Regions from separate parts of the Rhizobium sp. X9 genome, predicted to be linked through region 3. Evidence: riboswitches for the same ligand, from Rfam matches in the RefSeq annotation. Region 3 holds a riboswitch; each other region holds the start of a gene.

What was found. Region 3 has a riboswitch for thiamine pyrophosphate ahead of JZY08_RS16925 (ABC transporter permease). Riboswitches for the same ligand answer to the same signal wherever they lie in the genome.
Region 1: it holds a riboswitch for thiamine pyrophosphate, as region 3 does, so the genes downstream of both, thiB (thiamine ABC transporter substrate binding subunit) here and JZY08_RS16925 (ABC transporter permease) in region 3, are expected to answer to the same signal.
Region 2: it holds a riboswitch for thiamine pyrophosphate, as region 3 does, so the genes downstream of both, thiC (phosphomethylpyrimidine synthase ThiC) here and JZY08_RS16925 (ABC transporter permease) in region 3, are expected to answer to the same signal.

The regions. Positions count from the first base shown of each region.
Region 1 covers NZ_CP071311.1:2,681,355-2,684,629, forward strand. The annotation lists gene thiP (thiamine/thiamine pyrophosphate ABC transporter permease ThiP) at 1-212, opposite strand, end outside; gene thiB (thiamine ABC transporter substrate binding subunit) at 232-1,245, opposite strand; TPP riboswitch at 1,283-1,393, opposite strand; gene JZY08_RS12980 (VOC family protein) at 1,439-1,831, opposite strand; gene JZY08_RS12985 (ABC-F family ATP-binding cassette domain-containing protein) at 1,924-3,275, opposite strand, start outside.
Region 2 covers NZ_CP071311.1:2,521,614-2,524,888, reverse strand. The annotation lists gene JZY08_RS12275 (acyl-CoA dehydrogenase family protein) at 1-823, opposite strand, end outside; gene JZY08_RS12270 (acyl carrier protein) at 823-1,074, opposite strand; TPP riboswitch at 1,258-1,369, shown strand; gene thiC (phosphomethylpyrimidine synthase ThiC) at 1,464-3,275, shown strand, end outside.
Region 3 covers NZ_CP071312.1:418,977-422,251, forward strand. The annotation lists gene JZY08_RS16920 (alpha-glucosidase) at 1-1,106, shown strand, start outside; TPP riboswitch at 1,143-1,245, shown strand; gene JZY08_RS16925 (ABC transporter permease) at 1,374-2,159, shown strand; gene JZY08_RS16930 (ABC transporter substrate-binding protein) at 2,156-3,100, shown strand; gene JZY08_RS16935 (hydroxyethylthiazole kinase) at 3,103-3,275, shown strand, end outside.

The DNA.
Region 1 (3,275 bases), on a different replicon from region 3:
CCTAGAAGGATCGATAGAACGGTGGACAGCGTTGCCTGATAAAGCGTGAAACGCAGGATGCGCAGCGTATAGGCATCCATGATGCCGGCGGCGGGTGCACCGGCATCGAAAGACAGAAGGGTCGCGACAGCGAGCGCCATGAACAGGAAAACGGCGGCAAAGGCCGCCGTTCCGGCGATGATCGACCACCTGTAGTCGCGACGCAGCATCATGCGCGGGCTTGCCTCTTCCTCAATTCATGCTCATGGCTGCAAGCCATTCGTCGATCCAGGCCTTGCGGTTCTTCGCCACCTCTTCCGGGTCCATCAGGAATGTCTTCTGCGGCACGACGAGTTTGGAGAACGCCTCGGGCAGAGGCTTGGACGTTTCAGCGACCGGCATCATCCAGTTGTTTTCCGGAATGGCATCCTGAAATCCTGATGTCAGCGTGAAAGCGAGGAACTGCTTCGCCAGTTCCTTATGCGGCGCGTTTTTGAGAAGGCCGGAAACCTCGATCTGGATGTAGTGCCCCTCGGAAAAAGCCGCGGCCTGATAGCGATCGGTCTTTTCCGAGACCATGTGATAGGCAGGCGACGTGGTGTAGGAGAGCACCATCGGAACCTCACCCTTGGTGAAGAGGCCATAGGATTCCGACCAGCCCGGCGTGACGGTGAGGATGCGCTTTCTGAGCTTCGCCCAGGCTTCCGGGGCCTTGTCGCCATAAACCGACTTTACCCAGAGCAGCAGGCCAAGCCCCGGCGTGGAAGTGCGCGGGTCCTGAATGGCGATCTTCTGCGAGGGGTCGCCTTCCACGAGGTCCTTGAGACTCGTCGGCGGGTTCTTCACCGTCTGCGTGTCATAGATGACGGCAAAATGCCCGTAGTCGTAGGGCACGAAAACATCGTCCTTGTAACCGCCCGGCACCTTGGCCGCCGATACATCGATGCCGCTGACATCAAAGAGACCGGTCTGTTTCGCTTCCGCGACCAGATTGGTGTCGAGACCAACGACGACGTCCGCCTTGGACCCTGCGCCTTCAAGCTTCAGACGGTTGAGAAGCGCAACACCATCCGCCACGCCAACGAAATTGAGCGTGCATCCGCAGACCTTCTCGAAGGCTTCCTTCACCTTGGGGCCGGGACCCCATTCGGAAACGAAGCTTTCATAGGTGTAGACGGTCAGTTCCTGTTTATCCTGCGCAGCGGCAGGACCTGGCAGAAACAGCGAAGCGGCAACGAGAAAACTCGGGAAAAGACGACGGCGCACGGGTATCTCCTCATAACAAAAAGGGAAATAGCCGCTTGCCTTGAAGCCGTCTAATCCCTCCGCCGGTATGAACCGGATCAGGTTCTTCGGGTTGGCAAGCCTCTCAGCCTTTTGCACGCAAGCACAAAAGACACCCCGTTAGATCATGATGATGATGTAGTCCCGCCGTCTCTGATTGGCAAGATGGCTGCCGTCAGCCCTGCGCCGTCATATGGACCAGTTCCCAGACGTGACCGTCCGGATCCTGAAAGCTGCCGGCATACATGAAGCCGTGATCCTGCACGGGTTTCCAGTCGCTGCCACCGGAGGCAAGCGCCGTTGCGATCATCCGGTCGATTTCCTCGCGGCTTCCCGCCGTCAGACAGGTCAGCACCTCGGTGCTGCGCGTCGCATCGGCGATATCGCCATTGATGAAATCACGAAAACGCTCTTCCTGGAGAAGCATCACGAAGATGTTCTCCTCAACGATCATGCAAAGCGTGCGGTCATCCGAATATTCCGGATTGAAGCTGAAACCGAGAGCCGTGAAGAAGCTTCTGGATGTCTCGATATTCTTGACCGGCAGATTGACGAAGATCATGCGCATTTTCTGAACTCCTCCGAACCCGCACAGGAAACGGCAATTCCGCCTCCCTGTCAAAGGCGGATGAGACCTTAGTCAAGAAATCGCGACCGCAGTCACCCCTCAATTTCCTCGCGCAGCATCTCCAGCTCCAGCCATTCTTCTTCCATGGCTTCGAGCTTTTCGCGCAGCTTCGTCATTTCCTGCGCCAGCGTGTTGAAGGCAGCCGGATCCTTGGCAAAGAGATTGGGATCGGCCATGCGCTGCTCGCGTTTTGCGATTTCGCCCTGCGCCTTTTCCATTTCCTTGGGAAGATTTTCGAGCGCAAATTTCTGCTTGAAGGAAAGCTTGGCCTTGGCCTTTGAAGGGTCCTGCGACGCGGAAGCGGAAGGTGCGGCCTTCGCCCTTTCCTGCTTCTCCGCCTTGCGTTTTTCTTCCGCCGCACCCTTGCGCTGCGCCATCATGTCCGAATAGCCACCGGCATATTCGATCCAGCGTCCATCCGGCTGGTCCGGATTGGCGGGCGCAATGGTGGAAGTAACGGTACGGTCGAGAAAATCGCGGTCGTGGCTGACGAGGATGACGGTGCCCGAAAAGCCCGCAACGATTTCCTGCAACAGATCGAGCGTTTCGATATCGAGATCGTTGGTCGGCTCGTCGAGGATGAGCAGATTGGTCGGCCTTGCCAGAATGCGCGCCAGAATAAGACGGGCGCGCTCACCACCGGAAAGGTTGCGGATCGGCGTGCGGGCCTGTTCCGGCTGGAACAGGAAGTCCTTCATGTAGCCCGTCACATGTTTCAGTTCGCCGTTGACCAGCAGATTATCGCCTCGCCCGTCGGTGAGGTAATGGGCAAGCGTATCGTTTGGATTGAGATCTTCGCGCTTCTGGTCAAGCGTCGCTATCTCGAGATTGGTGCCGAGCTTCACCGTGCCGCTGTCCGGCTCAAGCTGTCCGGTCAGCATCTTCAGAAGCGTGGTCTTGCCCGCACCATTCGGGCCGACGAGACCGATGCAATCGCCACGATGCACCCGCAGCGAAAACGGTGCGATTATCACGCGCTCGCCATAAGACTTGGTGATGGCCTCGGCCTCGATGACCAGCTTGCCGGATTCCCGCACGTCCGAAGCCGTCGCCTGCACCGCGCCCTGCGGTCCCTTGTGACCGCGATATTCCGCGCGCATGGCCTGAAGCTCGCCCACGCGGCGCATGTTGCGCTTGCGTCTGGCAGTCACGCCATAACGCATCCAGTGTTCTTCGCGCTCGATGGCCTTACCGAGCTTGTGCTGCTCCAGTTCTTCCTCTTCCAACACCTTGTCACGCCATTCCTCGAAATGCGCAAAGCCGCGATTGAGACGGCGCGACTGGCCGCGATCGAGCCACACGGTCGAGGTGGAGACCTTCTCCAGAAAACGCCTATCGTGCGAAATCAGCACCAACGCGCTGCGCGTCTGCTGCAATTCGCCTT
Region 2 (3,275 bases), on a different replicon from region 3:
GCGGAGCGACGCCGGGTGACTTGCGCGCCGCTGCTCTCACAAAGGACTGGGCGCGCAGCACGGCGTCGGACGCGATACCGTACCAGACGGCGCTCCACAGCAGATGGGAGCTTGCAAGCATCGATTGCGCCGCGATTTCAGCAAATGGTTTCGGGAATATCTGCACTGCCGGCGCTTCGCCGCGAAACAGGAAACCGTCCGAACAGGTGCCGCGCATGCCAAGCGTATCCCAGACATGGGTTTTTTCGAGCGTGTACTGATTTTTCAGGAAGACGGTCATCACCTGATCGGCGGGCGCGGCATCCTTGTGGGAGCGGGAGGTGATGAGGATGGCATCGGCATTGCTGCCATAGGAAATGACGGTGGCGTCCTTCTCCAGCTGGCAGAAGTCTCCGTCGACCTCGATGGCGCAGATTGAATTGCGCAGATTGCCGCCGATGCCGCCTTCGGTCGTCGCAGAGCCAAGCAGAAGCTGCTCGTTTGCAATGCGGCTCATGAAGCCTGCATGCCAAGCGCTTGCCTCGCCATGTTCCACAAGGCTGGATGCCTTGATGTGGTGCATGGCGAAAATCATCGCGGTTGCCGAACAGGCCTGGCCAAGCCGGGCACAGATATCGGCGATTTCCTGCAGGGAGGCCCCTTCGCCGCCAAGGGAGGAGGGGATCTGGATGCCCAGCAGGCGTTCCCGCTTCAATGCATCGACAGCCTCCTCAGGGAAGCGGCCGGTGACATCCACCTCGTCCGCATGTTTGGCGGCGATCGTCGCGACACGGTTCGCGCGCGCCGACAGTGTTTCATCCTGCGGCGATACGGTTACGTTCATCAGGCGGCCTCTTTGCCGTCCAGGATGAGCTTAACGGTGTCTTCGATGGCCTTGATGCTTGCAAAGGACTTGCGGTTGAGGAGGTTGTCCGGGAATTCGATATCGAAAGCTTCCTCGATACCCAGCATCAATTGCACCGATGCAAAGGAAGAAAGGCCGGCCGCATAAAGATCGGCTTCATTTTCAATCGTATCGACGGGGGTGGGAAGCTGGCCGAATTTTGCCAGTATTTCACGAATAGTCGCATTCATTCCAACGTATCTCCCGTGAATTTCACATTAGGATGGTTTGTGCTTATCGTTACGTTGCAAACGATAATATTCACCTAAACCGTTAGGTTAACTACAGCTGACGGCAACATGCGACATTCACGCACCGTTGCCAAGCATTGATCCGCGCCCTTGACAAATGTCGGGTGGTGTCTTTTGCTATCCTCCATTCACCAGGGGTGTCCCGTCAAGGGGCTGAGATTCTGCTTTCTTGCGCAGTGACCCGTTGAACCTGATCCAGTTCATACTGGCGTAGGGACGGTGCAAAGACCGAAGGTCGGCTGGCGTATGGCGTCCAGTGTCGGCACTTCGGTATTTTCCATCATTCCGGCTCGAACTGGGTCTCCACTGTCAAACTTTGGAGCCTCATGATGAATATCGCTGCCAAGAATATCCCGCTTTCAGTTACAACCGGGCCGCATCCCGCCTCCACGAAAACCCATAAAAGCGGAATTTTACATCCGCATATCCGCGTGCCGATGCGCGAGATCGCCGTTCACCCGACCGCCGGCGAACCGCCGGTGACGATCTATGATTCCTCGGGTCCCTATACCGATCCTTCACACGCCGTTCTGATCGAAAAGGGCCTGCCGCGTCTGCGTCACGACTGGGTTGTGGCGCGTGGCGATGTCGAGGCTTATGACGGCCGGCACGTCAAGCCGGAGGATAACGGCTTTGCAACCGGCGAGCGCCTGACGCCTGAATTTTCCGTCCGCCATCAACCGCTCAGGGCAACGGGGGGCAAGGCCGTGACGCAGCTTGCCTATGCGCGTGCCGGCATCATCACGCCGGAAATGGAATTCATCGCCATCCGGGAAAATCTCGGACGCGAAGCTGCGAAAGAGAAGCTGATCCGCGATGGCGAGAGTTTTGGCGCGCAGATCCCCGACTACGTAACGGCTGAATTCGTTCGTCAGGAAGTTGCTTCGGGCCGTGCCATTATCCCCGCCAACATCAACCACCCGGAACTCGAGCCGATGATCATCGGTCGCAATTTTCTGGTGAAGATCAACGCCAATATCGGCAATTCCGCCGTCACCTCCTCCATGGCCGAAGAGGTGGAGAAGATGGTCTGGGCGATCCGCTGGGGCGCCGATACCGTCATGGACCTTTCGACCGGGCGCAACATCCACAATATCCGCGAATGGATCATCCGCAATTCGCCGGTGCCGATCGGCACCGTGCCGCTTTATCAGGCGCTGGAAAAGGTCAACGGCATTGCCGAAGACCTGAACTGGGAGGTGTTCCGAGATACGCTGATCGAACAGGCGGAGCAGGGTGTGGATTACTTCACCATCCATGCCGGCGTTCGGCTGCATTACATCCCGCTCACCGTCAACCGCGTCACCGGCATCGTGTCGCGTGGTGGTTCGATCATGGCCAAGTGGTGTCTGCATCACCACAAGGAGAGTTTCCTCTATGAGCATTTCGATGAGATCTGCGACATCTGCCGCGCCTATGACGTTTCCTTCTCGCTGGGTGACGGCCTGCGGCCCGGCTCGATTGCCGACGCCAATGACGCGGCGCAATTTGCAGAACTGGAGACGCTGGGCGAGCTGACGCAGATCGCCTGGGCCAAGGACTGCCAGGTCATGATCGAAGGCCCCGGCCATGTGCCGATGCACAAGATCAAGGAGAACATGGACAAGCAGTTGAAGACCTGCGGCGAGGCACCCTTTTATACGCTCGGGCCGCTGACCACCGATATCGCCCCCGGTTACGATCATATCACCTCCGGCATCGGGGCCGCGATGATTGGCTGGTTCGGCACGGCGATGCTCTGCTACGTCACGCCGAAGGAACATCTTGGCCTGCCTGATCGTAACGACGTGAAGGTCGGTGTCATCACCTACAAGATCGCTGCCCACGCCGCCGATCTAGCCAAGGGCCATCCGGCCGCGCAGGTGCGGGACGATGCGCTGTCGCGTGCAAGGTTCGAGTTCCGCTGGGAAGATCAGTTCAACCTGTCGCTCGACCCGGATACGGCGCGTTCCTTCCATGACGAGACACTGCCGAAAGAGGCGCACAAGGTCGCGCATTTCTGCTCCATGTGCGGGCCGAAATTCTGCTCGATGCGGATTTCCCACGATATCCGCGCCGAGGCGCAGAAAGAGGGGCTGGAGGCCATGGCCGCGCGCTTCAAGGAAGGTGGCGAGCTATATATGCCGCTCGCCGCCCCGGTG
Region 3 (3,275 bases):
CGCATCTTCGCCAGAAGATAGCCGAGCTTGCCGATCAGGACGTCCGCTTTCTGGGTTACGTGAACCCCTATCTCTGCGTCGACGGACCGCTTTTCCCCGTGGCCGAAGCGGCCGGTTATTTCGCCACCGGCGCGGACGGCAAGACGGCGCTGGTGGATTTCGGCGAATTCGATTGCGGCGTGGTCGATTTTACCAATCCGGCCGCAGCCGAATGGTTTGCCGAGGAGATCATCGGCAGGAACATGCTGGATTTCGGCCTTTCCGGCTGGATGGCCGATTTCGGCGAATATCTGCCGATCGACATCACTCTGTCGAACGGCATCGACGCCAAGCTGATGCATAATGCCTGGCCCACACTCTGGGCCGAGGTCAATGCGAAAGGCGTCGAAAGTCGCGGCAAGACTGGCGAGGCGCTGTTCTTCATGCGGGCAGGCTTCACCGGCGTGCAGGCCCATTGCCCGCTCATCTGGGGCGGCGACCAGTCGGTCGATTTCTCCCGTCACGACGGCCTTGTCACCGTCATCTGCGGCGCGCTCTCTTCCGGCCTCATGGGCAACGCCTATCACCATTCCGATATTGGCGGATATACCAGCCTGTTCGGCAATGTCAGAACAGCGGAACTCATCATGCGCTGGGCGGAAATGGCCGCCTTCACCCCCGTCATGCGCACCCATGAGGGCAACCGCCCGCGCGACAACCTCCAGATCGACCAGGACGACGCGGTTCTTTCCCATTTCGCCCGCATGACGACCGTCTACACCGCACTCGCCCCCTACCTGAAATCGCTTTCCGCCGAAGCGGCCAGGACCGGACTGCCTGTGCAGCGCCCGCTTTTCCTTCATTACGAGGATGACCAGCAGACCTACACCCTCCAGGACTGCTATCTCTACGGAGCCGATATGCTGGTCGCACCTGTCTGGAAAGCCGGAGAAGGGCAGCGCACGCTCTATCTTCCCGGCAACGGGGAATGGGTGCATTTGTGGAGCGGCGAGCATCATCCCGGCGGGCGCGAGGCGACCGTCGAAGCGCCGCTTGGCCAACCGGCTGTCTTCTATCGCGCCGATAGCAGCCATCGGCAGCTGTTTGAACAGCTTCGCAGCATCTGAGCCGTTGACAGCCAGCTAAAAAAGCGACAGTTTCCGACCCATTCCGAGGGGAGCACCTGACGGTGCTGAGATGGCGATGAGCCGGACCCTTGAACCTGATCCGGGTCATGCCGGCGTAGGAACGGAAACTGTCGCGCTTTTAAGGTGCTGCCCTTTCTCTTCTCCGCTTTTCCCGGATCTCCGTGATTGTTACATCTGGAGACCGAATGATGATGCTGAAACCTCCCGTCCTTCGCACATGGTGCGGTTGCGTCTGAGGTCCGGCCCATGCGTCCCTCCCATGCGCTGAACGGCGTCCTGCTTCTGCTCATTCTGTGGCAGACAGGGACATGGCTGTTTGCGCCGCCGCGCTATATTCTGCCCTCGCCTGCCGATGTCGCCGCCGCTTTCCTGCGCCAGCCGGGTTTTCTGTTCGGACAGGCCATGGTGACGCTTGGCGAAATGGCCGTCGGGCTTGCGGCGGGCGTCACGGCCGGCATTCTCGTTGCGTTCATTATTGCCGCCATCCCGCGGCTTGGCCGCCTCGTCTGGCCGATGGTTCTGGTGTTGCAGGCTTTTCCGGTTTTCGTGCTGGCCCCAATCCTCGTCCTCTGGTTCGGCTTCGGCATGGCCTCGAAAGTGGTCATGACAGGGATCATCATCTTCTTTCCCGTCGCCTCCTCTTTCACCGATGGTCTCAACCGCACCGACCGTGCGATCCTCGATGCCGCCTCGCTGACGGAGGCGAGCCACTGGCAGATCCTCACCCGGCTGCGTGTGCCGCTGGCGCTTCCCTCGCTCATTTCCGGTCTGAGGGTCGCAGCACCGCTCGCCCCGCTTGGCGCCGTCATCGGCGAATGGGTGGGCGCCTCGGCCGGGCTCGGTTTCGTCATGATCCAGTCCAATGCCCGCATGCAGACCGACACCATGTTCGCCGCCATGGCCATTCTCGCCGTCATGGCGGTGCTGCTGCGGCTTGCCGTCGACCGGGCGACAGCCAATCTGGCCCCCTGGGCCAAAGAGACAGAACACCTCATTCCTTTCAAATATTTGCGGAGACTTTCAGCACCATGAAGCGAACTCTTCTTTCCCTCGTCGTCGCGGCAGCAAGCGTGCTTTCCCCCATGCAATCGCAGGCGGCCGACAAGCTGACCGTGTTGCTGGAATGGTTCGTGAACCCGGACCACGCGCCGATGGTGATCGCCAAGGAACGCGGGCTCTTTGCCGATGCGGGGCTGGAGGTCGAACTGGTTCCGCCGGCAGACCCATCCGCCGTGCCGCGCCTCGTTTCGGCAAAACAGGCCGATATCGGCGTCCACTACCAGCCGAACCTTTATCTCGACCACGATGCCGGTCTGCCGCTCGTCCGCTTCGGTACTCTGGTGGAAACGCCGCTCAACACCGTCACCGTTCTGGCCGATGGGCCAATCAAAAGCCTGAAGGACCTGAAGGGCAAGAAAATCGGCTTTTCCGTTTCCGGTTTTGAAGATGCCATGCTGAAGCGCATGCTGGAGAAGGACGGCCTGACGAAAGACGATGTGGAACTCGTCAACGTCAACTTTTCGCTCTCGCCTTCCCTGATCGCCGGCAAGGTGGACGCCACGCTTGGCGGCTTCCGCAATTTCGAACTGACGCAGATGAAGCTTGAGGGGCACGAGGGTCGCTCCTTCTTCCCAGAGGAACATGGCGTGCCTGCCTATGACGAGCTGATCTTTGTCAGCCATCGCGATCTTGCGAAGGACACCCGCCTGCCGCGTTTCCTCTCCGCCGTGGAACAGGCCGCGATCTTCATCACCAACCATCCGCAGGAATCCTGGCAGCTCTTCATCAAGGCCTATCCGAACCTTGACGATGCGCTGAACAAGCAGGCGTTTTTCGACACGTTGCCCCGTTTCGCCAAGCGTCCCGCCGCACTCGATCGCACCCGCTACACCCGCTTCGGCGAATTCATGCGGGACATGCAGCTGATCAAGCAGGCGCCGGCGGCGGACGACATCGCCGTGGAGCTGCAGTGACCATGGCAGACAGTTTTCCGACAGCGGCAAAGGCCGCCGAGATCCTCGAAAGTGTGAGGCAAGCGCGCCCGCGCGTGCATTGCCTGATGAACACCGTCGTGCAAAAATTCACCGCCGACGGCATCACCGTCGTCGGCGGCATTCCATCGATGACCACCTCGCTTGAGGAAATCGA